Regions from separate parts of the Serratia sarumanii genome, predicted to be linked through region 4. Evidence: predicted binding sites of a transcription regulator. Region 4 holds the regulator's gene; each other region holds the start of a gene.
The links. Region 4 encodes PurR, which represses purine synthesis genes. Its sites were predicted from a motif close to CANGCAAACGTTTGCNTG; they were not measured.
Positions count from the first base shown of each region.

Region 1: purL (phosphoribosylformylglycinamidine synthase) is a predicted target of PurR. The motif match lies at 3,394-3,411, and genes of this name have one in related genera.
Region 2: serA (phosphoglycerate dehydrogenase) is a predicted target of PurR. The motif match lies at 1,030-1,047, and genes of this name have one in related genera.
Region 3: SSARUM_RS23690 (nucleobase:cation symporter-2 family protein) is a predicted target of PurR. The motif match lies at 3,673-3,690, and genes of this name have one in related genera.

Region 1 covers NZ_CP124750.1:3,830,109-3,837,514, reverse strand. The annotation lists gene yfhb (phosphatidylglycerophosphatase C) at 1-43, shown strand, start outside; gene SSARUM_RS18200 (DUF2157 domain-containing protein) at 79-1,143, opposite strand; gene tadA (tRNA adenosine(34) deaminase TadA) at 1,261-1,767, shown strand; gene mltF (membrane-bound lytic murein transglycosylase MltF) at 1,768-3,228, opposite strand; gene purL (phosphoribosylformylglycinamidine synthase) at 3,503-7,396, shown strand.
Region 2 covers NZ_CP124750.1:4,128,665-4,136,070, reverse strand. The annotation lists gene rpiA (ribose-5-phosphate isomerase RpiA) at 181-837, shown strand; gene serA (phosphoglycerate dehydrogenase) at 1,130-2,368, shown strand; gene SSARUM_RS19605 (5-formyltetrahydrofolate cyclo-ligase) at 2,417-3,025, opposite strand; RNA gene ssrS (6S RNA) at 3,079-3,261, opposite strand; gene zapA (cell division protein ZapA) at 3,302-3,631, opposite strand; gene SSARUM_RS19590 (YecA/YgfB family protein) at 3,951-4,529, shown strand; gene pepP (Xaa-Pro aminopeptidase) at 4,585-5,898, shown strand; gene ubiH (2-octaprenyl-6-methoxyphenyl hydroxylase) at 5,903-7,081, shown strand; gene ubiI (FAD-dependent 2-octaprenylphenol hydroxylase) at 7,162-7,406, shown strand, end outside.
Region 3 covers NZ_CP124750.1:5,004,560-5,011,965, reverse strand. The annotation lists gene fabY (fatty acid biosynthesis protein FabY) at 1-392, shown strand, start outside; gene SSARUM_RS23695 (AsmA family protein) at 429-2,090, opposite strand; gene SSARUM_RS23690 (nucleobase:cation symporter-2 family protein) at 2,219-3,619, opposite strand; gene gltS (sodium/glutamate symporter) at 3,860-5,071, shown strand; gene recG (ATP-dependent DNA helicase RecG) at 5,114-7,195, opposite strand; gene trmH (tRNA (guanosine(18)-2'-O)-methyltransferase TrmH) at 7,192-7,406, opposite strand, start outside.
Region 4 covers NZ_CP124750.1:2,208,601-2,216,006, forward strand. The annotation lists gene SSARUM_RS10580 (MATE family efflux transporter) at 1-335, opposite strand, end outside; gene SSARUM_RS10585 (riboflavin synthase) at 574-1,224, shown strand; gene SSARUM_RS10590 (I78 family peptidase inhibitor) at 1,279-1,572, shown strand; gene cfa (cyclopropane fatty acyl phospholipid synthase) at 1,646-2,797, opposite strand; gene punC (purine nucleoside transporter PunC) at 3,142-4,353, opposite strand; gene punR (DNA-binding transcriptional activator PunR) at 4,477-5,421, shown strand; gene purR (HTH-type transcriptional repressor PurR) at 5,418-6,443, opposite strand; gene cydH (cytochrome bd-I oxidase subunit CydH) at 6,768-6,857, shown strand; gene sodB (superoxide dismutase [Fe]) at 6,919-7,406, opposite strand, start outside.

The sequences.
Region 1 (7,406 bases), 1.6 Mb from region 4:
CTGGCGGGTAAGTAAGCAGGGCGAGCTGCAGCAGCTGGAATAAGCCAAGGGCGGAGGATTCCGCCCTTGCTGTTTTTATCAGTACCGCGATCGGTCGTCGGTCACGTCGTGCGGCTGGCGCCCCAACTGCCAAATCTTCTCCGCATAATGCCCCAACGCCCACAGGCTCAGGCCGAGCAGCGCGAAGAAAATCGTCTTCGGCATGCTGTCCCAGAAAAACTCGAACAGGCGGGTATACAGGTTAATGCCGAGGAAGGTCAGCCCGAAGCCGCGCAGCATGGCGTCGTCATGCTTCAATCCCAGCCAAATGGCGGCGAGGGCGGCCAGCCCGAACAGCAGGCTCCAGTGGAACAGCTCGATCTGGCGCGCGCGGTACCAGCTGTCGAGATCGCCGTAGTTGCCGAAGATAGACAGCAGCCACAGGGCGATAAACAGATACAGCAGGCCCATCGCCAGCGACACCCGCTGCAGGCCGCGTTGCGCCAACAGCGGCCGCAGCAGCAGCGCGGCGGCGATCAGCACCGCGCCAAAGGCGATAAAACGAATCGGGTAGCTCATGCCAAGCCAGTAGGCGCCCCAGCCGGACAGGTAGCCGGTCTCGGCGCCGAAGGCGTTGCCGAGCGACAGCAGGGCGAACCACCACACCAGCCCGGAGCGGCTGAACCAGCCGATCGCGCCGTACAGCAGCGCGGCGAACAGCAGCAGCACGGAAACCCGGCCGCTGCCGTTATCCAGCCAGACCCCCAGCTGCCATAAGGCGCAGGCGGTAAGCAACACGGCGACAAACAGAGCCGCCTCATTGCCGTAGCGTTTTTCCGGGTGGCGCCGGCGGCGACGCAGCGCCCAGACGTAGGCCAGCGCTGCCAGTACGCCGGCGATCGCCATGCGTACCGGCGCGTCGAAGCGGAACAGTCCGCTGAGCCATGCAAGCAGTTCGCTGTCGGCGAACAGGCTGGTGACGGCGATCAGCAGCGAGGCCAGCGCGGCGAGAAACGCATAGCGCGCCAGCCGCCGCCAGTCGAAAGGCTGCACGGCCACATGCTGCAGCAGCTGCTGCCGTTGTTCGGCCGTCAAGGCGCCTTCTCCCACCCAGCTGTCCAGCGCCTTGCGCACCACGACCGCGTTCTTTTTACTGAGTTTCATGCTTCTTGTCCCTGAATCACATGCTGATTCGGCCAGTATAGCCATTGGCGGGCGGCTACGACAAAGGAGGGCTAGTGTGTATAATGCCCGCCGCAAAAGCGCACGAGGAATTATGCGATGACTGAATATAACGATGAGTACTGGATGCGTCAGGCATTGCAGCTGGCCCTGCGCGCGCAGGAAGAGGGCGAGGTGCCGGTGGGTGCGCTGCTGGTGCTGGACAATCAGGTCATCGGCGAGGGCTGGAACCGCCCGATCGGCCGACACGATCCTACCGCACACGCCGAGATCATGGCGCTGCGCCAGGGCGGCGTGGTGCTGCAAAACTACCGTTTGCTGAACGCCACGCTGTACGTCACGCTGGAGCCTTGCGTGATGTGCGCCGGCGCGATGGTGCACAGCCGCATCCGCCGGCTGGTGTATGGCGCCGCCGACGAGAAAACCGGCGCGGCCGGTTCACTGGTGGACATTCTGCGCCATCCGGGCATGAACCATCAGGTGGAGATCGTCTCGGGCGTGCTGGCGGAGGAGTGCGCCGCCACCCTGAGCAATTTCTTCCGCCTGCGCCGTGAACAGAAAAAAGCGCTCAGGCTGGCGCAGCGGGCGGCGGATAAGCCGGAATAATCAGTAGTTGAGCGCCAGTTCCGGCATCACCGTCGGGTAGCCTTTCCCCAACGCCTCCTGCTCGGCGGCCGCTTGCGCCGCCTTTCTCTCTTTTTCCTGCAGATAGCCCACCAGGCTGACCTGGTAGCGGCGGATGTTTTCCACATAGTTGTAGGCTTCACGCCCGCGCGCATAGCCGTAGGTCAGCTGCGGGTAGTAGCGCTTCTGGCTGAGCATCGGCAGGCGCTGTTTGACGTCGACCCAGCTGTCCGGATTGCCTTTTTGCGTCTTGGTCAGCTTGCGAGCGTCCAGCATGTGGCCCCAGCCCATGTTGTAGGCCGCCAGCGAGAACCAGATGCGCTCGTCTTCCGGCACGCTGTCCGGCACCTTGGCCATCAGCCGCTGCAGGTAAAGGGCGCCGCCCTGAATGCTCTCTTCCGGATCGAGGCGGTCGTTGACCCCGAGGCCGTCGGCGGTGGCGCGGGTCAGCATCATCAGGCCGCGCACGCCGGTGGGTGAGGTGGCCTGCGGATTCCAGTGCGATTCCTGATAGGCGATGGCCGCCAGCAGCTTCCAGTCGATCTCGTTGGCGTGCTTCTCGAACAGCGGGCGGAAGTTGGGCAGCACCGAGTCGATGGCCGACAGGAAGGTTTTGGTGTCCACATAGTCGAAGCTGCCAACGTGGCCGAGGTATTTCTCTTCGAGCCGCGCCAGGGTGCCGTCGTCCACCATCTGGCTGTAGAAGTCCAGCATCGCCGCGTACAGGCTGTCGTCGCCGTCGCGTTTCAGATACCAGGTAACCGGCTCTTCGTCGGTGACGTCGAACGCCACCGCCAGCTGCGGATGGATGCGCTGCAGCAGCGCGATGGTCACCGAATCGCCGAGGGTGTAGTCCAGCTTGCCGTCGGCCACTCGCTCCAGCAGCTCTTTGGAGGTGAGATCGCTGGAGGACTCCCAGGCGAGATCCGGGTATTTATCCTGTTTGAGCTGCTTGAGGGTGCTGACGTGCGCGGAACCGGAAGCGACCGCCAGCTTGCCTTTAATGTCGGCGAAACTTTTCGGCCGCGGGGTGCCCAGCCGGTACACCAGCTGTTGGGAAACGGAGTAGTAGGCCGGGCCGGTACGCGCGCGGCTGAGGCGCTCCTGGTTGTAGATCAGGCCCGCCGCCAGCAGGTCGGCGTCGTCGTCGTCCAGATCGTCGAACAGGTCATTGATGTTCTGATGGGGGATCACCACCAGCTTCACCCCGAGGTAGTTGGCGAAGCGCTTCGCCAGTTCGTAGTCGAGCCCACCCGGCCCTTGCTTGGTGTTGAAATAGGTCAGCGGGGAGTTCAGCGTGCTGATACGCAACTCGCCGCGGGAAATGATCTCCTGGAGTTGCCCGCCCTGGCCGCTGCGCCAGGTGATATTGGGCCACAGCGCGAGAGCCAGAAGCAGGGTGACAACGCCGATGAGGATGTAGTTTATTTTAAGACGTTTCAAATAGTTATCCAGTGGTGGCACAGGTACGCCGGCGACGATAACCGCGACTTTTCTCATGGTTAAATCACCAGTGCGGGGGCATTTTGCGCAACAAAACGCCAGTGTGCAACTTTATTGACACGTTATGACAATTCGACGGTGCGGCACGCTTTTATCAATTATCCCTACGCAAACGGTTTCGTCGGCGGCGAGGATTCTCTATAATGACGCGCGTTTTCCCCTGTTGCGCCCAATGAAGCGTCTTATCCGTCGCTTCGAAGACGAGAGAACTTTGATTATGGAAATTCTGCGTGGTTCGCCCGCTTTATCGGCTTTTCGCATTACCAAACTGCTGTCCCGCTGCCAGGACGCTCACCTGCCCGTCAGTGATATCTACGCCGAGTACGTCCACTTTGCCGATGTTAGCGCACCGCTCAGTGCCGAAGAACACGCCAAGCTTCAGCGGCTGCTCAAGTACGGCCCTTCTCTCGCCGAACACGCCCCCGAAGGCCGGTTGCTGCTGGTTACGCCGCGTCCGGGCACCATTTCTCCCTGGTCTTCCAAAGCCACCGACATCGCCCACAACTGCGGTCTGCAGCAGGTCGTGCGCCTGGAGCGCGGCCTGGCGTTCTACGTCAAGGCGCCCGAGCTGACGGAAACCCAGTGGCGGCAGCTCGCCGCGCTGCTGCACGATCGCATGATGGAAACCGTCTTCAGCGAACTGCAACAGGCCGAACAGCTGTTCGCGCACCATCAGCCGGCGCCGTATCAGTCGGTCGACGTGCTGGGCGCAGGGCGCGCCGCGCTGGAGCAGGCCAACGTCCGGCTCGGCCTGGCGCTGGCGCAGGACGAGATCGACTATCTGCTGAATGCCTTTACCGGTTTGGGGCGCAACCCGACGGATATCGAACTTTATATGTTCGCGCAGGCCAACTCCGAGCACTGCCGCCACAAGATTTTCAACGCCGACTGGATCATCGACGGCGAACAGCAGCCTAAATCGCTGTTCAAAATGATCAAGAACACCTATGAGCAGACGCCGGACTATGTGCTGTCGGCGTATAAAGACAACGCTGCCGTGATGGAAGGCTCGCAGGTCGGCCGCTTCTTCGCCGCGCCGGAGACCGGCACCTACGATTACCATCAGGAAGACGCGCACATCCTGATGAAGGTGGAAACCCACAACCACCCGACGGCGATCTCGCCGTGGCCGGGCGCCGCGACCGGCTCCGGCGGCGAGATCCGCGACGAGGGGGCTACCGGCCGCGGCGCCAAGCCGAAGGCCGGCCTGGTGGGCTTCTCGGTGTCCAACCTGCGTATTCCCGGCTTTGAACAGCCGTGGGAACAGGATTTCGGCAAGCCGGAACGCATCGTCACCGCGCTGGATATCATGACCGAAGGCCCGCTGGGCGGCGCGGCGTTCAACAACGAATTCGGTCGTCCGGCGCTGCTGGGCTACTTCCGTACCTATGAAGAGCGCGTCAACAGCCACAACGGCGTTGAGCTGCGCGGCTACCACAAACCGATCATGCTGGCGGGCGGCATCGGCAACATCCGTGCCGATCACGTGCAGAAAGGGGAAATCACCGTCGGCGCCAAGCTGGTGGTGTTGGGCGGCCCGGCGATGAATATCGGCCTGGGCGGCGGCGCGGCCTCGTCGATGGCGTCCGGCCAGTCCGACGCCGATCTGGACTTCGCTTCGGTGCAGCGCGACAACCCGGAAATGGAGCGCCGCTGTCAGGAAGTGATCGACCGCTGCTGGCAGCTGGGCGATCAGAACCCGATCCTGTTTATCCATGACGTCGGCGCCGGCGGCCTGTCCAACGCCATGCCGGAGCTGGTGAGCGACGGCGGCCGCGGCGGCCGCTTCGAGCTGCGCGATATTCTCAACGACGAGCCGGGCATGAGCCCGCTGGAAGTGTGGTGCAACGAATCGCAGGAACGTTACGTGATGGCGATCGCCCCGGCGCAGATGGCGCAGTTCGACGAGATCTGCCGCCGCGAGCGCGCGCCTTATGCGGTGATCGGCGAAGCGACCGAAGAACAGCACCTGACGCTCAACGACCGCCACTTCGACAACCAGCCGATCGACATGCCGCTGGACGTACTGCTCGGCAAGACGCCGAAAATGACCCGCGACGTCACCCGCCTGCAGGCGAGCGGCGAGGCGGTGCAGCGCGAGAACATCACGCTGGCCGACGCGGTGAAACGCGTGCTGCATCTGCCGGCCGTGGCGGAGAAAACCTTCCTGATCACCATCGGCGACCGCACCGTTACCGGCATGGTGGCGCGCGACCAGATGGTCGGCCCGTGGCAGATCCCGGTGGCCGACTGTGCGGTCACCACCGCCAGCCTGGACAGCTATTACGGCGAAGCGATGTCGCTCGGTGAACGCGCGCCGGTGGCGCTGCTGGACTTCGCCGCCTCCGGCCGCCTGGCGGTCGGGGAAGCGCTGACCAACCTGGCCGCCACAGAGATCGGTAGCCTGAAGCGCGTGAAGCTGTCCGCCAACTGGATGGCCGCCGCCGGCCACCCGGGCGAAGACGCCGGCCTGTACGAAGCGGTAAAAGCGGTGGGCGAAGAACTGTGCCCGGCGCTGGGCATCACTATCCCGGTGGGTAAAGACTCCATGTCGATGAAGACCCGCTGGCAGGAAGGCAACGAACAGCGTGAAATGACCTCGCCGCTGTCGCTGGTCATCACCGCCTTCGCCCGCGTGGAGGACGTGCGCCACACCGTGACGCCGCAGCTGCGCACCGATAAGGGCGACAGCGCGCTGCTGTTGATCGATCTGGGCAACGGCCATAACGCGCTGGGTGCCACCGCGCTGGCGCAGGTTTATCGCCAACTGGGTGACAAACCAGCCGACGTGCGCAACGTTGCGCAGCTGGCGGGCTTCTTCAACGCCATGCAGCAGCTGGTGGCCGATCAAGCGCTGTTGGCTTACCACGACCGCGCCGACGGCGGCCTGCTGGTGACGCTGGCGGAGATGGCCTTCGCCGGTCACTGCGGCGTGGACGTCAACCTTGACGGCCTCGGCGATGATGCGCTGGCGGTGCTGTTCAACGAAGAGCTGGGCGCGGTGATCCAGGTGAGCGCCGAACGTCTCGATGACGTGAAGCAGGCGTTCGCTCAGCACGGTCTGACCGACAATGTGCATCACATCGGCAGCGTGCAGGCCGGCGATCGTTTCGTCATCACCCAACACGGCAAGGCGCTGTACAGCGAAAGCCGCAATACGCTGCGCACCTGGTGGGCGGAAACCACCTGGCAGATGCAGCGCCTGCGCGACAACCCGGCGTGCGCCGATCAGGAACATCAGGCCAAGCAGGATGAACAAGATCCCGGCCTGAATGTGAAGCTGACCTTCGCACCGCAGGAAGACATCGCCGCGCCGTATATCGCCAAGGGCGCTCGCCCGAAAGTGGCGGTGCTGCGTGAGCAGGGGGTGAACTCCCACGTTGAAATGGCGGCGGCGTTCCACCGCGCCGGCTTTGACGCGGTGGACGTGCACATGAGCGATCTGCTGGCGGGGCGCCGCGATCTGCAGGACTTCCACACGCTGGTGGCCTGCGGTGGCTTCTCTTACGGCGACGTACTGGGCGCCGGCGAAGGCTGGGCGAAGTCCATCCTGTTCAACGAGCGGGTGCGCGACGAGTTCGAAGCGTTCTTCCACCGTCCGCAGACGCTGGCGCTGGGCGTGTGCAACGGCTGCCAGATGATGTCCAACCTGCGCGAGCTGATCCCGGGCGCCGAACACTGGCCGCGCTTTGTGCGCAACCTGTCGGATCGCTTCGAGGCGCGTTTCAGCCTGGTGGAAGTGGCGGCCAGCCCGTCGCTGTTCCTGCAGGGCATGACCGGTTCGCGCATGCCGATCGCCGTTTCCCACGGCGAGGGGCATGTTGAAGTGCGCGATGCGGCGCATCTGGCCGCGCTGGAAAGCCACGGCCTGGTGGCGCTGCGTTTCGTCAACAACGCCGGTCAGGTGACGGAAACTTACCCGGCCAACCCGAACGGTTCGCCGAACGGCATTACCGCCGTGACCAGCGCCAACGGGCGCGCCACGGTGATGATGCCGCACCCGGAACGTGTGTTCCGCACCGTCAGCAACTCCTGGCACCCGGAAGAGTGGGGCGAGGACAGCCCGTGGATGCGCATGTTCCGCAACGCCCGTAAGCAGCTGGGCTAAAAACGGCCAC
Region 2 (7,406 bases), 1.9 Mb from region 4:
ATGATACCGGCACTATGCCACATTTTGCGCACGGCGCAGGTGGAAAAATCACGCCCCCGTCTCGCCGCCAAGCGGGCAAAAATGCGGGCTGCGGTAAATAAGTGTGATCCTGCCGGCGTGAAAAACAGCGTTTTACCCTATAATACGCACACGTTTTCGTACAGAGGCAAGGGACATATTATGACGCAGGATGAACTGAAAAAAGCGGTGGGCTGGGCAGCGCTGGAATACGTGACGCCGGGCACCATCGTCGGGGTCGGCACCGGTTCTACCGCCGCCCACTTTATTGACGCGCTGGGCTCCATCAAGCACCAGATCGAAGGCGCGGTATCGAGCTCCGACGCCTCCACCGCCAAGCTGAAAAGCCTCGGCATCCATGTGTTCGACAGCAATGAAGTGGACTCGCTCGATATCTACGTGGACGGCGCGGACGAAATCAACGGCCATATGCAGATGATCAAGGGCGGCGGCGCTGCGCTGACGCGCGAGAAGATCATCGCCGCCATCGCCAAGAAATTCATCTGCATCGTCGACGCCAGCAAGCAGGTGGACGTGCTGGGCAAGTTCCCGCTGCCGGTGGAGGTGATCCCGATGGCCCGCTCTTACGTGGCGCGCGAGCTGGTGAAACTCGGCGGCCTGCCGGAGTATCGCCAGGACGTGGTGACCGACAACGGCAACGTGATCCTCGATGTGCATAACCTGAGCATCACCGATGCCATCGCGCTGGAGAACAAGATCAACGGCATCGCCGGCGTGGTGACCGTGGGGCTGTTCGCCAACCGCGGCGCGGACGTGGCGCTGGTCGGCACCCCGGAAGGCGTGAAAGTGGTCAAATAAACCTCCGCCGTTTGTGGCCCGGTAGTGCCGGGCCGCATAATTCTTCGGTTAAAATATCTTTTCTGAAAAACGGCAAATTTGGTGACTTATGTCACATTGTGAAAACTGACTCCCCAAAGCTTCTGCCGAAAACTTTCCCTATGGCATTTTCTGCCGTAAACCGCCATCAACGCTGCGCCTTGTCCTGCCGGGCAGGCAATCGTTTGTATTGCCGCCCGCGTTATTTTTGTTATGTTGGATGGGAGCTGTGTCGTCACAGCCGCTTCTGAAGTCTGAACATAGGGTCGGGTAAATGGCAAAAGTATCATTGGAGAAAGACAGGATTAAATTCCTGTTGGTGGAAGGGGTTCATCAGAGCACGGTCGATAATTTACGTGCCGCCGGTTATACCAACATCGAATACCACAAGGGTGCGTTAGACACCGAATCGCTGAAGGCATCCATCCGCGATGCACACTTCGTCGGCATCCGATCGCGTACGCATCTGACCGAAGAGGTGTTCGCCGCCGCAGAAAAACTGGTGGCGGTGGGCTGCTTCTGCATCGGCACCAACCAGGTTGATCTGAAAGCGGCGACCAAACGCGGTATTCCGGTCTTCAACGCTCCCTTCTCCAATACCCGATCCGTGGCCGAAATGGTGCTGGGCGAGCTGCTGTTAATGCTGCGCGGCATTCCGGCAGCCAACGCCAAGGCGCACCGGGGCGTGTGGCACAAACTGGCTGTGGGCTCCTATGAGGCGCGCGGCAAAAAGCTGGGCATCATCGGCTACGGCCATATCGGCACCCAGCTGGGCATTCTGGCCGAAGGGCTGGGCATGAAGGTGTTCTTCTACGATATCGAGAACAAGCTGCCGCTGGGCAACGCGCAGCAGGTGCGCCATCTGTCCGATCTGCTCAATATGAGCGACGTGGTGACGCTGCACGTGCCGGAAACGCTGGCCACCAAGAACATGATGGGGGCGGAAGAGCTGGCGCTGATGAAGCCTGGCGCCATTCTGATCAACGCCTCGCGCGGCACCGTGGTGGATATTCCCGCGCTGTGCGATGCGCTGGCCAGCAATCACCTGGCGGGCGCGGCGATCGACGTCTTCCCGGAAGAGCCGGCGACCAACAGCGATCCGTTCAACTCGCCGCTGTGTGAGTTCGACAACGTGTTGCTGACGCCGCACATCGGCGGCTCTACTCAGGAAGCGCAGGAGAACATCGGCGACGAAGTGGCCGGCAAGCTGGCGAAATACTCCGACAACGGATCGACCCTGTCCGCCGTTAACTTCCCGGAAGTGTCGCTGCCGGCGCATGGCCCGAACGCCAGCCGCCTGCTGCACATCCACGAAAACCGTCCGGGCGTGCTGACGCAGATTAACCAGATCTTCGCTGAAGAGGGGGTTAACATCGCCGCGCAGTATCTGCAAACCGGCCCGGAAATCGGCTACGTGGTGATCGACATCGAAGCGGAAACCGCGCGCGCCGACGCCGCGCTGCAGCGCATGAAGGCCATCGACGGCACTATTCGCGCCCGTCTGCTGTTCTGATTAGGCGGCATGCCGCAACGAAAAAGGCCGGAGCGATCCGGCCTTTTGCTATTTAGGTTCGTGCCACGCCCAGCTGCAGAGCGGGGTGAGGATTTCCGGCAGCGGGATATCCCAGTGCTCGGTCGGCAGGTGCTCCACCTGCTGGCAATCATGGGCCAGCCCGATGGGATAGGGGCCGTTGCTCTGCCAGTTTTGCAGGGTGCGATCGTAAAAGCCGCCGCCCATGCCCAGACGCTGCCCGGTATGATCGAATGCCACCAGCGGCGTCAGCACGACGTCCAGCTCGCCCAGCGGCAACACCTGGCGTACATCGAGGCGCGGTTCGAGAATATTGAAGCGATTGCTCACCAGCGGCGTTTCCGGCGCATAGCGCAGGAACAGCAGGTGGCCCGGGCTGAATGGGTGCAGCACCGGCAGGTAAACCCGTTTTCCGAGCGTCCACAGCTGCTCGATCAGCGGCCCGGTGTCGAGTTCACCGTCAAATGACAGGAAGACCGCGATGCTGTGCGCCGCCTTAATGTGCGCATGCGCGACGAGGCGTTCGGCTATTTTTTCTGCGGCAAAGCGTTGCTGGCCCGGCGTAAGCTCGCGCCGACGTTGGCGAATGAGTTGACGAATGGCTTGGCGCTGCTGCGCGAATTGGGGTTGAAAAGGCATCGTTATCAGGCTTGCTCAGTGTGGCGTTCGGCACACATAAACCGCTGAGAGGGGGAATCTCCGAGATGCCGTCGCAGGCTGTAACCCTTGAACCCATGGTTCAAGGTGAACGTGCCGTCGCAATCTTAAGGCTTCTCGGCGCACCGAGCGTGCTCACCGATCGCGGAGCAACACATTCTGTTTGTACTAAATATCGGCTCAGGGGACTGGCCCGCTGGCGAACATCTCAGAGAAATTTTGTACTCGTTGCCGAAACTGTGATTTCAACAACTTAAGTTATTCGAATTGTGCATCCTGACGTTCAGAGATGCGACCTTGTTCAAGCAGCGCTTGTTCAATGGTCTGCTGCAGCATCCGTATGCGTTGTTCCATATTGGACGCATAGTCACGGGTTTTCAACCGTTCTTGAGCAAGTTCGTGACAGACGTTCAATGCCGCGATGAAAACCAGTTGCTCAGTATTGGAGACTCTAGTGCGAACTTTAAGATCTTGCAACCGTTGGTTAAGATCGTCCGCCGCCATATTCAACGCATCTTGTTGTTCTGGCGGGCAATTGACTCTTAACGAGCGGCCAAAAATTTGAATATCTACCGGTTGTGCAGACATGCCACCTTCCTGCCTAAATTTCGCGCCAGCCTTGTCCGCCCTGGCCGGGCCGTCAAAGCGGGCGCCACTATATATACCTCGGTACCAAGATACAACCCCTTTTTCAGTACCTGGTTGTAATCTACTGCGGCGCACATTGCCAGTCAAAAAAGGGTTTCAAAATGCGTATTTACCGCACTTTCGCCACCCGACGGCGCAGTGTGAAACCTGCCACATCGCGATTATAACTAGCCACTGAGGTGTCGCGCTTATCTGGTATAGCGACGGACCTTGGTGTTAGCATAACACGAACTTATCCTGCCAACGATGACGAATGCGCATGTCTATACAGAATACATTTCCAAGTTACCAATCTTTGACCGTGGCCCTCAACCAGCAGTCGGTGGCGCTGACCGCGGCAGAAATGCACGGCCTGATCAGCGGCCTGCTGTGCGGCGGCAGCCGTGATGCCGGCTGGCAGGCGCTGGTGCACGATCTGACCAACGAAGGCGTCGCCTTCCCGCAGGCGCTCAGCCAGCCATTGCAGCAGCTGTATGAAGTGACGCGCGAAACGCTGGAAGACGACGAATTCCTGTTCCAACTGATGCTGCCGGAAGGGGAGATCGTCAGCGTGTTCGATCGCGCCGACGCGCTGGCCGGTTGGGTCAACCACTTCCTGCTCGGGCTGGGGATGATGCAGCCGAAGCTGGCCCAGGTGAAAGACGAAGTCGGGGAAGCGATCGACGATCTGCGCAACATCGCGCAGCTGGGCTACGACGAAGACGAAGATCAGGAAGAATTGGAACAGTCGCTGGAAGAAGTGGCGGAGTATGTGCGGGTTGCCGCCATCATGTGCCACGGCGAATTCACCCGTCACAAGCCAACGGCGCCGGAAAACATCAAACCGACGTTGCACTAAACGTTCTATCGCCCCTCCGCCGGCGGTGCGGATGGCATGATTTCAGGAGAAGGTAATGACTCAGCAGGAATTCAACAACCGCCGTCAGGCGCTGTTGGCGAAAATGGCGCCGGCCAGTGCGGCGGTTATTTTCTCTGCGCCGGAAACGACGCGCAGTGCAGATTCAGACTATCCCTATCGGCAGAACAGCGACTTTTGGTACCTGACCGGCTTCAATGAGCCGGAAGCGGTGCTGGTGCTGATCAAAAGCGACGAAACGCACAACCACAGCGTGCTGTTCAACCGGGTGCGCGATCTGACGGCGGAAATCTGGTTTGGCCGCCGCCTGGGGCAAGACGCCGCGCCGGCGAAGCTGAGTGTGGATCGCGCGCTGCCGTTCGATGAAATCAATGACCAGCTGCACCTGCTGCTCAACGGCTTGGACGTGGTCTACCACGCGCAGGGCGAATACGCCTACGCCGATCAGATCCTGTTCGGCGCGTTGGACAAACTGCGCAAGGGGTTCCGCCAGAATCTGCAGGCGCCGGCCACCGTGACCGACTGGCGGCCGTGGCTGCACGACATGCGCCTGTTCAAATCGCCGGAAGAGCTGGTGGTGATGCGCCGCGCCGGTGAGATCAGCGCGCTGGCGCATACCCGCGCGATGGAAAAGTGTCGTCCGGGCATGTTCGAATACCAGCTGGAAGCGGAGATTCACCATGAATTCACCCGCCTCGGCGCCCGCTACCCGTCTTACAACACCATCGTCGGCAGCGGTGAAAACGGCTGCATCTTGCACTACACCGAGAACGAGAGCCAGATGCGCGACGGCGATTTGGTGCTGATCGACGCCGGCTGCGAGTATCAGGGGTATGCCGGCGACATTACCCGCACCTTCCCGGTCAACGGCAAGTTCAGCAAGCCGCAGCGTGCGGTGTACGACATTGTGCTGGCGTCGCTGCTGCGCGCTTTGGCATTGTTCAAACCCGGCACCAGCATCCGCGAAGTCAACGACGAAGTGGTGCGCATCATGGTGGTCGGGTTGGTGGAACTGGGCGTCTTGAAAGGTGAAGTCGACCAACTGATCGCCGAGCAGGCGCACCGGCAGTTCTTCATGCATGGGCTGAGCCACTGGCTGGGCCTCGACGTGCACGACGTCGGCCACTACGGCACGCCGAGCCGCGATCGGCTGCTGGAGCCGGGCATGGTGCTGACCGTGGAACCGGGTCTGTACATCGCGCCGGATGCGGACGTGCCGGCGGAATACCGCGGCATCGGCATCCGCATCGAGGATGACATCGTGATCACCGCCGACGGCAACGAAAACCTGACCGCCACCGTGGTGAAAGACGCCGATGCCATCGAGGCTTTGATGGCGGCGGCAAGGTAACGGAATGAGCGTAATTATCGTTGGTGGCGGTATGGCGGGCGCGACGCTGGCGCTGGCTATCTCGTCGCTTACTCAGGGAAGAATGGCCGTGGATCTGGTCGAGGCGACTCGGCCGGATGACCGCAGCCATCCGGGCTTTGACGCCCGCGCCATCGCATTGGCGCAGGGCACCTGCCAACAGCTGGCGCGCATCGGCGTTTGGCCGGCGCTGCGCGACTGCGCCACGCCGATCACTCAGGTGCACGTCAGCGATCGCGGCCATGCTGGTTTCGTGAATCTGCAGGCGCAGGATTATCAGGTCGATGCGCTTGGCCAGGTGATCGAACTGCACGACGCCGGGCAGCGGCTGTTCGCGCTGCTGGCGAAGGCGCCGGGGGTTACGTTGCATTGCCCGGCGCGGGTGGTGGACGTGATTCGCACCGCAGAGCGGGCAGAGGTGCTGCTGGACAACGGTCAGCGCCTGTGCGGGCAGCTGCTGGTGGCGGCCGACGGTTCGCGTTCGGCGCTGGCGCAGGCCTGCAACGTGCAGTGGCGGCAGGAAGAGTATCCGCAGTTCGCCACCATCGCCAACGTCACTACGGCGGAAGATCCGCAGGGGCGCGCCTTCGAGCGTTTTACCCGCTACGGGCCGCTGGCGCTGCTGCCGATGTCGCAGGGGCGCAGTTCGCTGGTGTGGTGCCACGCGCGCGAAGATCGCGCCCGGGTGGATGCCTGGGACGACGAGCGTTTTATCGCCGAGTTGCAACAGGCCTTCGGCTGGCGGCTGGGGCGTATCCTCAAGGCCGGTAAACGGCACAGTTATCCGCTCAGCCTGCTGACCGCCGATCGCCATGTCAGCCATCGTCTGGCGCTGGTGGGCAACGCGGCGCAGACGCTGCACCCGATCGCCGGGCAGGGGTTCAACCTCGGCCTGCGCGACGTGATGTCGCTGGCGGAAACGCTGGCGGAAGCGGTAGACAGCGGCGAAGACGCCGGCGGTTATGCGCTGCTGAGCCGCTATCAGCAGCGGCGGCAAAACGATCGGCAGGCGACGATCGGCGTGACCGATGGATTGATCCGCCTGTTCGCCAACCGTTATGCCCCGCTGGTGGTCGGCCGTAATCTGGGGCTGATGGCGATGGAGCGTTTGCCGGCGGTGCGCGACGCCTTCGCCAAGCGCACGCTGGGCTGGGTGGAACGTTAGACACAGAATCGGGCGCCCTGTGGCGCGCCCAAAACGCGGCGCGGCAAGGCGTCGCGCGTTATTTAAGGAAATCGAGCAGCATGCAATCATTTGACGTGATTATCGCCGGTGGCGGTATGGTGGGGCTGGCGTTGGCCTGCGGCCTGCAGGGCAGCGGGCTGCGCGTGGCGGTGCTGGAACAGCGCCAGCCGGACATGGCGCCGCCGTCGGAGCAGCCTGCGCTGCGCGTCTCCGCCATCAATGCCGCCAGCGAGCGTTTGCTGCAGCACATCGGCGTGTGGGACGACATTCTCCAGCAGCGCGCCAGCGCTTACAACGCGATGGA
Region 3 (7,406 bases), 2.3 Mb from region 4:
GCTTCGTCACCACCATGCCCGAGACCGGCAACCAGAATCCGCACCACACGCTGTTCGCCGGCAGCCTGTTCTCGCTGGCGACGCTGACCGCCTGGGGGCTGATTTGGCTGCTGCTGCGCGAGCGCCACCTCGGCGGCACCATCATTCTGGCGGACGCGCACATTCGCTACAGCAAACCGATTACCGGCAGGCCGCGAGCGGTGGCGGATCTCGGCTCGCTGAGCGGCGATTTGGCGCGTCTGGCGCGCGGCCGCCGCGCGCGCGTGCACGCCGAAGTGCATCTGTTCGGCGACGAGGATAAAGGTGCGGTGTTCGAAGGCACCTACATGGTGCTGCCGGCCGAGCCGGATGTGCCGCTGGATCAGGGCGGCTCTGAGGCGCTGGAAGAGTAAGACGGCGGCCTGCCTGAGGGCGGGCCGCGCAGGGCATTACGGCAGTTGCTGGTTCACCGCTTGGCCGTCGCCGGCGGTGGCCTGCAGATTTCCCTTCAACGAGGCTTTGAACGGCCCGTCGCTGTTCAGCAGCCCTTTCAACTGCAGCTCAAGGTTGCCGTCGCCCGTCAGCGGCACCGGCTGCCATCCCCATTGCTGCAAGGTGTTCATCGGTACCGAACGGCCGTGCAGCGTCAGCTGGAAAGGCTTGCCCGGCAGCTGATCGACGGTCGCTTTGGCCTCAAGCAACCCATTAGGCATAAAGGCGCTGAGCTCGGTGACGTTAATCTGATTGGCGTCGGCGTTCAGCGCCAGCGAAGGGCGCCGCACGTCTATCTTGTTGAAGGTCGCCTCGCTGCCGTTCAGGTTGAGCGATCCGGACCATATGCCCCACTGGCGATCGCGCGCCAGCAGCAGGTTGCTGCCGTAGCCGTCCAGCGCGGTGATCTGGAACGGGAATGCCGGGTTGATATCGATGATCAGATTGCGGTTGGTGGTCAGCTTGGTGACGTACACCTCCGCCAGCCAGTCCGGCAGCGGTTTCAGCCACAGTTCGCGCCAGTCGCTCGGCAGGGTGTACTCCAGCGCCGCCATGGCCACTTCATCCAGCTGCAGGCGTTTGCTGGCGCGCAGCCAGTTGCCGGAGGTGCGCAGCAGCCCGCCTTCCCAGCGGGTGGTGAACTGTTGAATGGCGATGCCGGCGGAGGAGAGCCGCAGGGTGGCGATCGGATCGATCAGGTGGAAGCCGCCGTTGATCACGTCGCTGGCGTTGACGTTGAGCGAGCCGTCTTCGCTGCGCCAGTCGCCTTTTTCGACGCTGACGTTTTGCAGCGACAGATCGAGATCGTTAAACGCCCATGCCTTGCCTTCCAGGCGCGCGTCGATCAGATCGAAACGCTTGAGGGTGACCGGCGGCAGGGTGGTAAAGCGCTGCATGAATTCCGCCAGCGTCAGCGGGGTCTGCATGCGCACGCCGCTCAGCCGCAGGCGATCCACCTGCCAACTGCCGTCGGCGGCGCGGCTGGCCACGCCGGTCAGGTCGCCCTGCGCCAGATCGGCGCCGAAGTTGTTCAACAGCAGCTGGCCCTGCTTCTGCTCCCCCTGCACCAACACCTTCGAGGCGGGGATGCCATTCAGCGTCATCGAACCGGCGCTGAACTGGAACTGGTTGTTGTCCCCCAGCAGATGACCGGCCAGCGGGCGCCACGGCGTGATGCCGGCAGTGACCTGCTGCGCGTTGAGTTGCCACTCGTTATCGTTGGACTGCAACGCCATGTTGCTCAGCTGCAGCACGTCGGCCTGTACAGGCAGCGCCGCCGCCTGCGGCTGCACGTTCAGCGTGCCGTCGCGCAGCGTGACGCTGTGAAAATAGCGCGGCTCGGTGATTTGGCGCAGGCTGAGGCCCAGATCGACGCGTTTGGCGACCAGCGCCTGCGGCTGGCCGTTGCGTGCCAGCTGCACGTCTTCCAGACCGATCTGGTCCGGCTGGCTCCACGAATGGGTGATTTTTCCTATCGACAGGCGGTATTCGCTGTTGTCGCTGATCCAGGCGCTCAGGCGGCCTGCCGCCCAGCGGGTTTGCCCGACCAAGTACAGTACCACTGCCGCCAGCACGATCAGCAGCAGCAACGTCAGCAACAGCTTTCCGATAAATTTCATCGTCTACATCCGCATCGGTCAAAAAAGATACCCTGTTTATGCCGCAATTGGCCGGGCATCTCAAGGGCAATGGTCTGATAGACAATAAAAAACGGCCGCAAGCGGCCGTTTGAACGCCAATGGACGGGTTACTTCTTCTCGTGTTCCTGCGGGAACACCAGGTTCAGCACGATGGCGGTAATACCGCCGGCGGCGATGCCGGAAGAGAGCAGGGTTTTCAGCCAGTCCGGCGCGAACTGCAGGATCAGCGGCTGCTGGGAGACGCCCATGCCGACGGCCAGCGACAGCGCCATGATCATGATGGCGCGGCGGTTCAGACGCTCGCGCGATACGATGCGCACGCCGGAGGCGGCGATGGTGCCGAACATCACGATGGTCGCGCCGCCCAGTACCGGTTCGGGGATGTGCTGCACGAAGCCGGCCACCGCCGGGAACAGCCCCAGCGCGATCAGCATCAGTGCCACCACGAAGCCGACGTAGCGGCTGGCGACGCCGGTCAGTTGGATCACGCCATTGTTCTGGCCGAAGCAGGAGTTGGGGAAGGTGTTGAACACCGCCGACAGCATCGAGTTCAGGCCGTTGGCCAGCACGCCGCCCTTCAGGCGCTTCATGTACAGCGGCCCGCTGACCGGCTGTTCGGAGACGTCGGAGGTGGCGGTGATGTCGCCGATGGTCTCGAGCGAGGTGACCATAAAGATCAGCATCAGCGGCAGCAGCAGGTTCCAGTCGAAGCCCAGGCCGTAATAGAGCGGCGTGGGGATGGTGATCGCCGCCGTGGGGGCCGCCGGCGCATCGGCGGGCAGCATGTCCATCGCCCAGGCCAACAGATAGCCGACCGCCATGGCGATCACCAGCGAAGCCACGCGCAGGTAAGGGTTGCGCTGGCGGTTCAGCAGGATGATTACCGCCAGCACCGCGCCGGCCAGCAGCAGGTTTTTCGGCGAGCCGAAGCTATGATCGTTCATCGCGGCGTAGCCGCCGCCGATCGAGGTCAGGCCGACCTGAATCAGCGACAGGCCGATGATCATCACCACGATGCCGGAAACCAGCGGGGTGATGATGCGGCGCGCCAGATGCAGCACGCGCGACAGCAGAATTTCGGTGCAGGAGGCGACCATCAGGGTACCGAACAGCGCGGCCATCATGGTCGGCACGTCGGCGCCGCCGTTTTTCAGCGCCAGGCCGCCCATGATCAGCGGCGAAACGAAGTTGAAGCTGGTGCCCTGAATCGACAGCAGCCCGGAACCCACCGGCCCCCAGGTTTTGATTTGCAGAATGGAAGCCAGACCGGAGGCGAACAGCGACATGCTGATGATGTGCTGGGTATCCTGTGCCGGCAGACCCAGCGCCTGGCAGATCAGCAGGGCCGGGGTGATCACCGCGACGAACATCGCCAGCAGATGCTGGCCGGCGGCAAACAGCGTTTGCGGCAGCGGCGGGCGATCTTCCAGGCGATAAATCAGTTCACTGGCGCGGGGTTCTGAGGCGGCTTGGCGCGCGGCATCAAGCTCGGAGGATGACATGCTCATGGTGTGGCGTTTCCAGATACGGCAAAGCAGGCATTTTAATGCTCCGTCCCACAAAAGCAAACGGTTGCGCGTAAATATTATGTTGCCGACTTTCCTGTTTATGTCGCATTTTCATTCATTTTTTCTTGTCATCTCAGCGTTTTTTACTTCTAATCCTGCACTCATCAAGTTTAAAAACTCAGTGGTTTTCTATAACTTATTATTTTTATTTGGATCTTTTTCCTTACATGGAGTACCTGGATGTTTCATCTTGATACTTATGGCACGTTAGTCGCGGCGACGCTGGTTTTGCTCCTCGGGGGCAAGTGCGTCAGAACCATTCCTCTGCTGCGAAAATATACCATTCCCGCTCCCGTCGCCGGCGGTTTGCTGGTGGCCCTCCTGCTGTTAGCCCTGAAAAAGCTCGTCAACTGGGAAATCAGTTTTGACATGTCGCTGAAGGATCCGCTGATGCTGGCCTTCTTCGCCACCATCGGCCTGAACGCCAACCTGGCGCGTTTGCGCGCCGGCGGCAAGGTGCTGGTGGTGTTCCTGTTCGTGGTGCTGGGGCTGCTTATCGTGCAGAACGCCATCGGCATCGGCATGGCGAAAATGCTGGGGTTGGATCCGCTGATGGGCCTGATCGCCGGGTCGATCACCCTGTCGGGCGGCCACGGCACCGGGGCGGCCTGGAGCAAGCTATTCATCGAGCGCTACGGCTTCGAGAACGCCACGGAAGTCGCCATGGCCTGCGCCACCTTCGGCCTGGTGCTGGGCGGCCTGATCGGCGGCCCGGTGGCGCGCTATCTGGTCAAGCACTCCTCCACGCCGGAAGGCACCCCGGATGACAGCGTGCAGCCGAGCGGCTTCGAGAAGCCGGAAAGCGGCCGTCTGATCACCTCGCTGGTGATGATCGAAACCATCGCCATGATCGCCATCTGTCTGAGTCTGGGGCAGCTGATTGCCGGCCTGCTGAGCGGCACGGTGTTTGAACTGCCGAACTTCGTTTGCGTGCTGTTCGTCGGGGTGATCCTCAGCAACACGCTGGCCTTCACCGGTTTCTATACCGTGTTCGAGCGGGCGGTGTCGGTGCTGGGCAATGTCAGCCTGTCGCTGTTCCTGGCGATGGCGTTGATGAGCCTGCGCCTGTGGGAGCTGGCCTCGCTGGCGCTGCCGATGCTGGCGATCCTGGCGGTGCAGACGCTGGTCATGGCGCTGTACGCGATCTTCGTCACCTATCGGGTGATGGGTAAAAACTACGACGCGGCGGTGCTGGCTGCCGGCCACTGCGGCTTCGGCATGGGCGCCACGCCGACGGCGATCGCCAACATGCAGGCGATCACCGATCGTTTCGGCCCGTCGCACGTGGCGTTTTTGGTGGTGCCGATGGTGGGGGCGTTCTTTATCGATATCGCCAATGCCATCGTCATCAAGCTGTATCTGCTGCTGCCGGTGTTCCCGGCGGTGGGGTGATATCGCGGGTCATCGCGAAAAGGGCGCCTGCGGCGCCCTTTTTTATGCGTTGGAGTAGCGCGCCTTCTCCGGCAGCCAGCGTTCGATCAGCGCCTGGGCGTGCTCCGGATAGTGCTGGTGGAGATGGCGAGCGACGCGCTGCACTTCGGGGATCATCGCCTGATCGCGCAGCAGATCCGCCACCTTGAATTCGGCGCTGCCGGTCTGGCGGGTGCCCAGCAGCTCGCCCGGGCCGCGGATCTCCAGATCGCGCTGCGCGATGACGAAGCCATCGTTGCTGTCGCGCAGCACCTGCAGGCGCGTTTGCGCAGTCTTGCTCAGCGGCGTTTTGTACAGCAGCACGCAGTGTGAGGCCACGGCGCCGCGCCCTACGCGGCCGCGCAGCTGGTGCAGCTGAGCCAGGCCCAGCCGCTCCGGGTTTTCGATGATCATCAGGCTGGCGTTCGGCACGTCGACGCCGACTTCGATCACCGTAGTGGCCACCAACAGCTGCAGCTCGCCCTGTTTAAACGCCTGCATCACCGCCTGCTTTTCCTGCGCTTTCATGCGGCCGTGCACCAGCGCTACCTTCAGCTCTGGCAGCGCGGTTTTCAGTTCTTCCCAGGTGGCTTCCGCCGCCTGCGCTTCCAGCAGCTCGGACTCTTCGATCAGCGTACATACCCAGTAAGCCTGCCGCCCCTCTTCCAGACAGGCGCTCTTCACCCGTTGAATGATGTCGGCGCGGCGGGTATCGGGGATGGCGACGGTGGTCACCGGCGTGCGGCCCGGCGGCAGCTCGTCGATGACCGAAGTATCGAGATCGGCATAGGCGGTCATCGCCAGCGTGCGCGGGATCGGCGTGGCGGTCATGATCAGCTGATGGGCGTGGAAGCCTTGCTCTTCGCCTTTCTCCCACAGCGCCAGCCGCTGATGCACCCCGAAGCGGTGCTGCTCATCAATGATCACCAGCGCCAGGCCGTTGAACTGCACCTGCTCCTGGAAGATGGCGTGGGTGCCGACCACCATCGACACCTGGCCGCTGGCGATAGCCTCCTGCTGCGCGATGCGCGCCTTGCCTTTCTGTTTGCCGGCCAGCCAGCCGACCTCCAGCCCCAGCGGTTCAAACCACTGACGGAAATTGTTGGCGTGCTGCTCGGCCAGCAGCTCGGTCGGCGCCATCAGCGCTACCTGCTTGCCGTGCGCGATGGCGCGCAGCGCCGCCAGCGCCGCCACCAGCGTTTTGCCGGAGCCGACGTCGCCCTGCACCAGCCGCATCATCGGGAAGTCTTTTTGCATATCGGCTTCGATGTCGGCCACCACGCGCGTTTGCGCGCCGGTCGGCGAGAACGGCAGCTGGGCGAGAAAACGGTTTTTCAGCCGATCGTCCGGCAGCAGCGGCTGCGCCTGATAGCTCTGCGCGCCGGCGCGCACCGCCAGCATGCTGAGGTTATGCGCCAGCAGCTCTTCAAGGATCAGGCGTTTTTGCGCCGGGTGTTTGCCCAGCTCCAGATCCGCCAGCTGGATGTCCGGCGGCGGGCGATGCAGGGTGTGCAGCGCCTGCGGCAGGCTCATCAGGCCGCCGCTCAGCTCCGGCGGCAGCAGCTCGGCGATAGCGCAGGTATCCAGCAGCTCCAGCGCCTGATCGGTTAGCTTGCGCAGCGTAGCCTGCCGCACCCCTTCGGTAGTGGGGTAGACCGGCGTCAGCGACTCTTGCAGCTCAACCTCGCTGGCTTCGCCCTGAATGCGGTATTCCGGATGGATGATTTCCGCGCCGTGGTTGCCGCGCTTGATCTCGCCGTAGGCGGTCACGCGGCGGCCGGTGGCCAGGCTGTTCTTCATTGCGGCGTTGAAGTTGAAGAACCGCATGGTGAGGATGCCGGTGCCGTCGCTGATCTGGCAGGTCAGCATGCGGCGGCGGCCGAAGCTGATGTCGCTGCGCAGCACTTCCCCTTCTACCGTGGCGTAGATGCCCGGCAGCAGATCGTTGATCGGGTAGAGGCGGGTGCGGTCTTCGTAGCGCAGCGGCAGGTGCAGCAGCAGATCCTGAATGGTCTCGAGGCCGAGTTTGGCCAGTTTGCCCGCCTGGCTGGCGCCAACCCCGGAAAGCGTGGTGAGTGGGACAGCATCCAGCAGGCGGCCTTTCATTTGCGCACCGTCGCCTGCATGGCCGCCCACCATTCGGCGCTGGCGACCACCTGGCCCTGCTCGTCAATCTGCGGGCGTGGCAGCCCTTTGCGCTTGGCTACGTTGGCCAGCACCGGGTAACCGCCTTCGAACAGCAGACGCTGCTGCTCTTCTTCATCCAGCATGCTGTTGTCGCGGCGATACAGGCCGGCGTTCTGCCGCTGGCGCTGTG
Region 4 (7,406 bases):
ACGAACTTGCAGTTATACAGCACGACGATCAGCAGCACGGACACGCCGGAAGCCAGCCAAAAACCCTGGCGCACCTGGTGAGCGATGCGATCGCGACGCCCGGCGCCGTTGAGCTGGGCGATAACCGGGGTCAGCGCCAGCAGCAGGCCGTGGCCGAACAGGATGGCCGGCAGCCAGATTGAAGTGCCGACCGCAACCGCCGCCATGTCGGTGGCGCTGTAAGCGCCGGCCATGATGGTATCCACCACGCCCATGGCGGTTTGCGATATTTGCGCGATGATGACCGGGATAGCGAGAGCCAATAAACTACGCGCTTCAATTAAGTACTTCTGCACGCATACACCTTTTCTATTTATATATGTGGGAGGGAGGGCTGCCGCGAGAGGACAACAATTAAAATAGCGGAATTTTGTCAAAAAGATTGTACCTGCTCGGCGTCGTTAAGCAAACGCCGCAGATAAATAGTTATTAAATGCGCAGCCATTCGTTTTTTGCCGTCGCGGATTTGGTTTTCAGCGCCAACTGGGGCAAACTGCCGATAGCGTTTTAACCTATTTAGTAAAAGAGGCACATATGTTCACCGGTATCGTACAAGGCACCGCGCCGCTGGTCGCCATTGATGAGAAACCCAATTTCCGCACCCACGTGATCGAAATGCCTGCCGAGCTGCTGCCGGGGCTGGAGCTGGGCGCGTCGGTGGCCCATAACGGCTGCTGCCTGACCGTCACCGCGGTGGAAGGCAACCGCGTCAGCTTCGATTTGATTAAGGAAACTCTGCGCCTGACCAACCTCGGCGATCTGGCGCTGGGCGACATCGTCAATATCGAGCGCGCGGCGAAGTTCAATGACGAAATTGGCGGCCATTTGATGTCCGGCCATATTATCTGCACGGCGGAAGTGGCCAAGATTTATACCTCGGAAAATAACCGGCAGGTATGGCTGCGCATGCCGAATGCCGAATTGATGAAATATGTGCTGCACAAAGGCTTCATCGGCATCGACGGCATTAGCCTGACCATCGGCGAAGTGGTGAATAACCGTTTCTGCGTGCACCTGATCCCGGAAACGCTGGATCGCACCACGCTGGGTAAGAAACGCCTGGGTGACAAGGTGAACATCGAGATCGATCCGCAAACGCAGGCGGTGGTGGACACCGTCGAGCGCGTGCTGGCCAATCGGGAAGCGGCGCTGGCGGCGGCGATGGCGCCGGCGCACAAAGACTGACAGCGATTCGGGCGTTGCCGCCGGAATCGAATCATAAGCAGAGAGGAGAAACGCGTGAAGTTTTATGGGAAAACGTTGTTGTTAACCGCGTTGCTGGCGCTGAGCGCCTGCAGCAGTTCGCCTGAGCAGGGCGCGAGCGCGCAAATGGCCGATGCGGATGATACCTGCGGCGCTTCGCAGTATCAAAACTTCGTCGGCAAACCGATGACCTCGCTGGAAGGCGTGCGGATCGACGCCAAGGTGCGCGCCATTCCGTACAACTCTGCCGTCACCATGGATTTCAACCTGCGCCGCCTGAACTTCCTTGGCGACAGCGACGATAAAATCATCCGCGTCTACTGCGGCTAAGCCGTACGCGTCGAACGAGCAAAAAAAGGCCCCGGCGATATTGCTGCCGGGGCCTTTTTTGTCGGGCAAGCGCTTAGCGGGCGACGCGGATGCCGCCTTCAACGCCTTTCGGGCTGAACACCACCTGCCACAGCTGCAGATCGCGCGCCCGGAACGCGCCGGCGCAGGCGTTCAGGTAATAGCTGAACATCCGCTCGAAGCGTTCGGAATAGCGCGGTGCAAGCTGCGGCCACGCCTGTTTGAAGCGCTCGAACCAGGCCATCAGCGTGCGATCGTAGTCGGCGCCGATGTTGTGCCAGTCTTCCATCACGAAATGGCCTTCGCTGGCTTCGGCGATATGGCTCACTGAAGGCAGGCAGCCGTTCGGGAAAATGTACTTGTTGATCCACGGATCGACGTTCATGTCGGTTTTGTTGGAGCCGATAGTGTGCAGCAGGAAGAGACCGTGCGGCGCCAGATTGCGTTCTACCACATTGAAATAGGTGCGGTAGTTTTTCGGCCCGACGTGCTCGAACATGCCGACCGAGACGATGCGATCGAACTGCTGATGCAGATCGCGGTAATCCTGCAGCAGGATCTGCACATCCAGCCCGGCGCAGCGCGCCTGAGCCAGCTTCTGCTGTTCTGCGGAGATGGTCACGCCGACCACCGATACGCCGTAATTTTTCGCCGCATAGGCGGAGAGGCCGCCCCAGCCGCAGCCGATGTCCAGCAAGCGCATGCCCGGTTGCAGCTGCAGTTTCTCGCAGATCATCCGCAGCTTGGCTTCCTGTGCCTCCTCCAGCGTGGTGGCGTCTTTCCAGTAGCCGCAGGAATATTGCATGTAAGGATCGAGCATCAGGGTAAACAGATCGTTGCCGAGATCGTAATGTTCTTTGCCGACGATCCAGGCGCGCTTTTTCGATTGCAGATTGGTCAGGCGCGCGGCGGCGATACGCAGGGTATCTTTCAGGTGGTGGGGGAGTTTCTTCTCCAGCCCGGCGCTGACCACGCGCTGGAAGAACATATCCAGCCGCTCGCATTCCCACCAGCCGTCCATATAGCTTTCGCCCAGGCCCAGCGAACCTTGCTGCAAGACGCGTTTAAAGAAATCGGGGTTTTTAACCTGAATATCGAAGGGGCGCGAACCGTTGATTTCAATGCCGGCCAGGCCGAGCATTTCGTGCGCGATACGGTACCACTGATTGTCCTGGATGCTCAGATCTTCTATACACGATGAACTCATAGCTTCTCCATCACCTTCTTCTGACTGATGACCCGTTAGGAAACAGCTTAGACAATTTCTGCGGGTGCATACGTTTACCGGCGGAAAATAGACCCGCGGCGTCTGATATCCGACTATGAACAGAGGAAATTTAAAGAAGCGACCCGGCGCGAACGGCGCGGGATAAACGCATCCTTAAAAAAAGAGTGTGACGCAAAGCGCGTACACAAGCGCTAATTGAGATATAGAGATTATAAGGTGTTACTTTACAAGGTTGTTTTTGAGTATAGGCGTGCCGAGGCGTTGACTCAACTGTAAATCGCACTCGGCACGCATATTCTTTAAGTGATTATTAAACTTGGCAATTATGACGCTGAGTTAGCATGTTCCCGCTGCGGCTTTTGCTGCGCATCGGCCGCTTTTCCACGCTGCAGGAAATACCCCAGCGCGGCCAGGATTACCGTAGACACCATCACCGTCACCGTCGCCAACAGCGGCTGGGCAATAAATGCCGACACCAGCATGCTCGCCACAAAGCACAGCCCCAACTGCAGCGTATTTTGCAGCGCGGCGGCCTTGCCGCTGCTTTCCGGGAACGGCATCAGCGCATTCGCCACCATGATCGGATAGCCGGCGCCGTTGACCAGCGCCATCACGCAGAATGGGATCAGCAGCGTGGTGAGCGTCGGATCGGTCAGGGTGGCCACCAGATACAGCGCCACCATGCTGACACCATAAGCTACCAGCAGCCACGGCAGCAGGGTTTTGCCGTTGATGCGCTTGAGCGCGGCGCGGCAGCCGTAGCCACCCAGCAGGAAGGCCAGCGTTTGCGGCACGTAGCTCAGGCCGATATCGCTCGGGCTGTAGCCCATGTCACCGAGGATGAACGGCGAGCCGGTCAGCCAGGCGAAGAAGCCGGCCGAGCAGGCGGCGTACATGGCGACGTTGCCGCTGAACACCGGGGATCTCAACAGTTGCCAGAAGCTGACGCTGTTTTTTGGCGCATCGGCGCTGGGTTGCGTTTTGGCGCGCTCTTTGAGCAGCAGCGTCGGCAGCAGCAGCAGCGCGGTGATGGCCAACAGCGCGGCGAAGATCGCGCGCCAGCTGGCGTGGTTCAGCAACCAGGCGCCGAGCAGCGGCGCCAGCGCCGGCGACAGCGCTACCAGCGGCATAATGGTGGCGAACACGCGGTTGGCCTGGCCTTCGCGGTAACGGTCAACCACCAGCGCTTGCCAGATGGCGGCGGCGGCGCAGACGCCGACGGCCTGAATAAAGCGCAGGATCCAGAGCTGCACGGCGTTTTCCACCCACAGCATGCCCAGGCAGCCGAGGGCGAACAGCGTCAGCCCGATCAATAATACCGGTTTGCGGCCCAGACGGTCGGAGAGCGGCCCCCACAGCAGCTGCGCAAAGGCGAAGCCGGCCAGGAAGATGCTCAGGCTGGCGCTCACCGCGCCGGCGGAAATTTGCAGTTCCTCCCGCATGGCGCCGAAGGCGGGCAGATACATATCGGTCGCCAGATAACCCAGCATGCTCAGGCCGGCGAGGTAGAACATAAAGCCAAAGGAATTTCGCATGGTATTTCTCGTTAATATTTTAATGTCGCAGGTTTTTAGCGCCGGCCAGTGTATCCGGCTGGATCTCTGCTTGTGAAACGGTAATATTTGCAAAGTGCTGTTAAAAAAATTGAAGGCAAGGCGATGTGGTCTGAATATTCTCTTGAAGTGGTCGATGCGGTGGCGCGCACCGGCAGTTTCAGCGCGGCGGCGCAGGAGCTGCACCGGGTGCCGTCGGCGGTCAGCTATACCGTACGGCAGCTGGAGCAATGGCTGGCGGTGCCGCTGTTTGAGCGGCGTCATCGCGATGTGGAGTTGACGCCCGCCGGTGCGCTGTTTATCAAAGATGCGCGAGTTGTTATCAAAAAAATGCTCGACACCCGCCGCCACTGTCAGCAGGTGGCCAACGGATGGCGCGGCCAGCTGAATATCGCGGTCGACATCATCGTCAAACCGCAGCGCAGCCGCCAACTGGTGCTGGATTTCTACCGTCATTTCCCCGACGTCGAATTGATGCTGCAACCCGAAGTGTTCAACGGCGTGTGGGATGCCTTGGTGGATGGCAGGGCGGACATGGCGATCGGCGCCACGCGCGCGGTGCCGGTCGGCGGCGGCTTCGCCTTCCGCGACATGGGTTATATGAACTGGCTGTGTGTGGCCAGCCCGCAACATCCTCTCGCGCAGTTGACGGGGCCGCTGAATGACGATCAGCTGCGGCCGTACCCTTCGCTTTGCCTGGAGGACACCTCTCGCAATCTGCCCAAGCGCGTCACCTGGACGCTGGATAACCAGCGGCGGCTGGTGGTGCCGGACTGGACTTCGGCGCTCGACTGTCTGTGCGCCGGGCTGTGCGTCGGCATGATGCCGGCGCATCGGGCGCTGCCGCGGGTGCAGCGCGGTGAGCTGACGGCGTTGCAGCTGCAGCAGCCGTTTCCCGCCAGCCCTTGCTGCCTGACCTGGCAGCAGGATAAACCGTCACCGGCGATGAGCTGGCTGCTGGCGTATCTGGGCGATGGGGAGACGCTGAATCAGGAGTGGCTGAGCGAGGTGGAACCGGAAGCCGCGCAGGCTTCCGGCGCGGGGGATTAGCGGCGGTAGTCGATGAACGGGCCGTCGGCGACCGAGCGGCGTTCGATCAGCTTCGGATGCACTTCGATCACCTGCGACTCTTCGCGTTTACTGATAATGCGATCCAGCAGCATGGTGAAGGCCATTTCGCCCAGACGCTCTTTCGGCTGGTGAATGGTGGTCAGCGCCGGGGTGAAGTAGCGAGCGTTGCGCACGTTGTCATAGCCGATCACGGAAATATCCTGCGGCACCCGCAGCCCCAGCTCGTCGGCCGCGCAGATGGCGCCCATCGCCATGATATCGCCGCCGCAGAATACCGCGGTCGGCCGCTGTTTTTGCGACAGGATTTGGTGCATCGCCTTGTAGCCGGACTCCGGCTCGAAGTCACCCTGGACGATCCACTCTTCGCGAATGTCGATATGCGCTTCCTGCAGCGCCTTCATAAAGCCCTGATGACGGCCGCCGCCAGTGTTGCGCGACAGCTGGCCCGGAATGGCGCCGATATCGCGGTGGCCGCGCTCGATCAGGTAACGGCCGGCCAGATAGCCGCCTTCGAACGCGTTATCGATGATGGTGTCGGTGAAGTCGCCGCGCGCGGCGCCCCAGTCCATCACCACCATCGGGATGTTGCGGTAATCTTCCAGCATGCCCAGCAGCTGATCCGGGTACTCGGAGCACATGACCAACAGGCCGTCGACGCGCTTTTGCGCCAGCATCGCCAGGTAGGCGCGCTGCTTGTCCAGATTGTTGTGCGAGTTGCACAGGATCAGGGTGTAGCCTTTGCTGTAGCAGCTGTTTTCCACCGCCTCGATCACTTCGGCAAAGTAGGGCGCTTCGCTCGAGGTGGCCAGCAGGCCGATCGACTTGGTGTGATTGACTTTCAGGCTGCGCGCCACGGCGCTCGGCGAGTAGTGCAGCTCTTTGATGGCGGCCCACACGGCCGCTTTGGTCTCTTCGGCGACGAAACGAGTCTTATTGATGACGTGCGAAACGGTGGTGGTGGAAACGCCCGCGCGTTTGGCCACATCTTTAATCGTTGCCATGTAAGGAATGACTCCTGAACTCACATGTTTACAGCATGTAAGTGTGATGTTAATCGTTTGCCTACGTAGATCCTTCTCCAGAGAAGCGAAAACTGAGTTTTTAGTGTGTTGAAGTCTTCAGCGCTTAATCAGGAGGGGCATGGATGCCGGTACGCAGTTGTGAACTGCGAATTTTGTCGCATATTGAACAAAAGTGGAAGAGGTAATCGAGATTATAAACCGGGAAATGATAACAAGATTTTATCGGCGAACTGTGGGAAAATGATTTGACGTACTAATTGTACGCCTTTTATCCTTAGGAAAGCCCATTTTAAAGGAGTTGTCATGGATACCGAATTGAAGATGTCGCTGTTCACCACCGTCTGCGCGTTGGCGGTCATTATCGCTTTCAGCTTCGTTGCCGCGTTGAACTGATTTACCCCCGGTTATAAAAAAGGCGCAGCCTGGCTGCGCCCCATCACCTCAGAACCTGCGCTTACGCCAGGTTTTCCGCTGCGAAGGTCCAGTTGACCAACGCCCAGAAGTTTTCCAGGTATTTTGGACGCGCATTGCGGTAATCGATGTAATACGCGTGTTCCCACACGTCAACGGTCAGCAGCGGTTTGTCTTCACCGGTCAGCGGGGTGGCCGCGTTGGAGGTGTTGACGATCGCCAGCGCGCCGTCCGGTTTTTTCACCAGCCAGGTCCAACCGGCGCCGAAGTTTTTCACTGCGGCATCGGTAAACTGCTCTTTGAACGCAGCGAAAGAGCCGAAGGATTTGACGATCGCCGCCGCCAGTTCGCCCTGCGGTTCACCGCCGCCCTGTGGCGACAGGCAGTGCCAGTAGAAGGTGTGGTTCCACACCTGCGCGGCGTTGTTGAAGACGCCGCCGTTTGAGGTCTTGATGATCTCTTCGAGCGATTTGCCTTCGAACTCGCTGCCTTTCACCAGGTTGTTCAGGTTAACCACGTAGGTGTTATGGT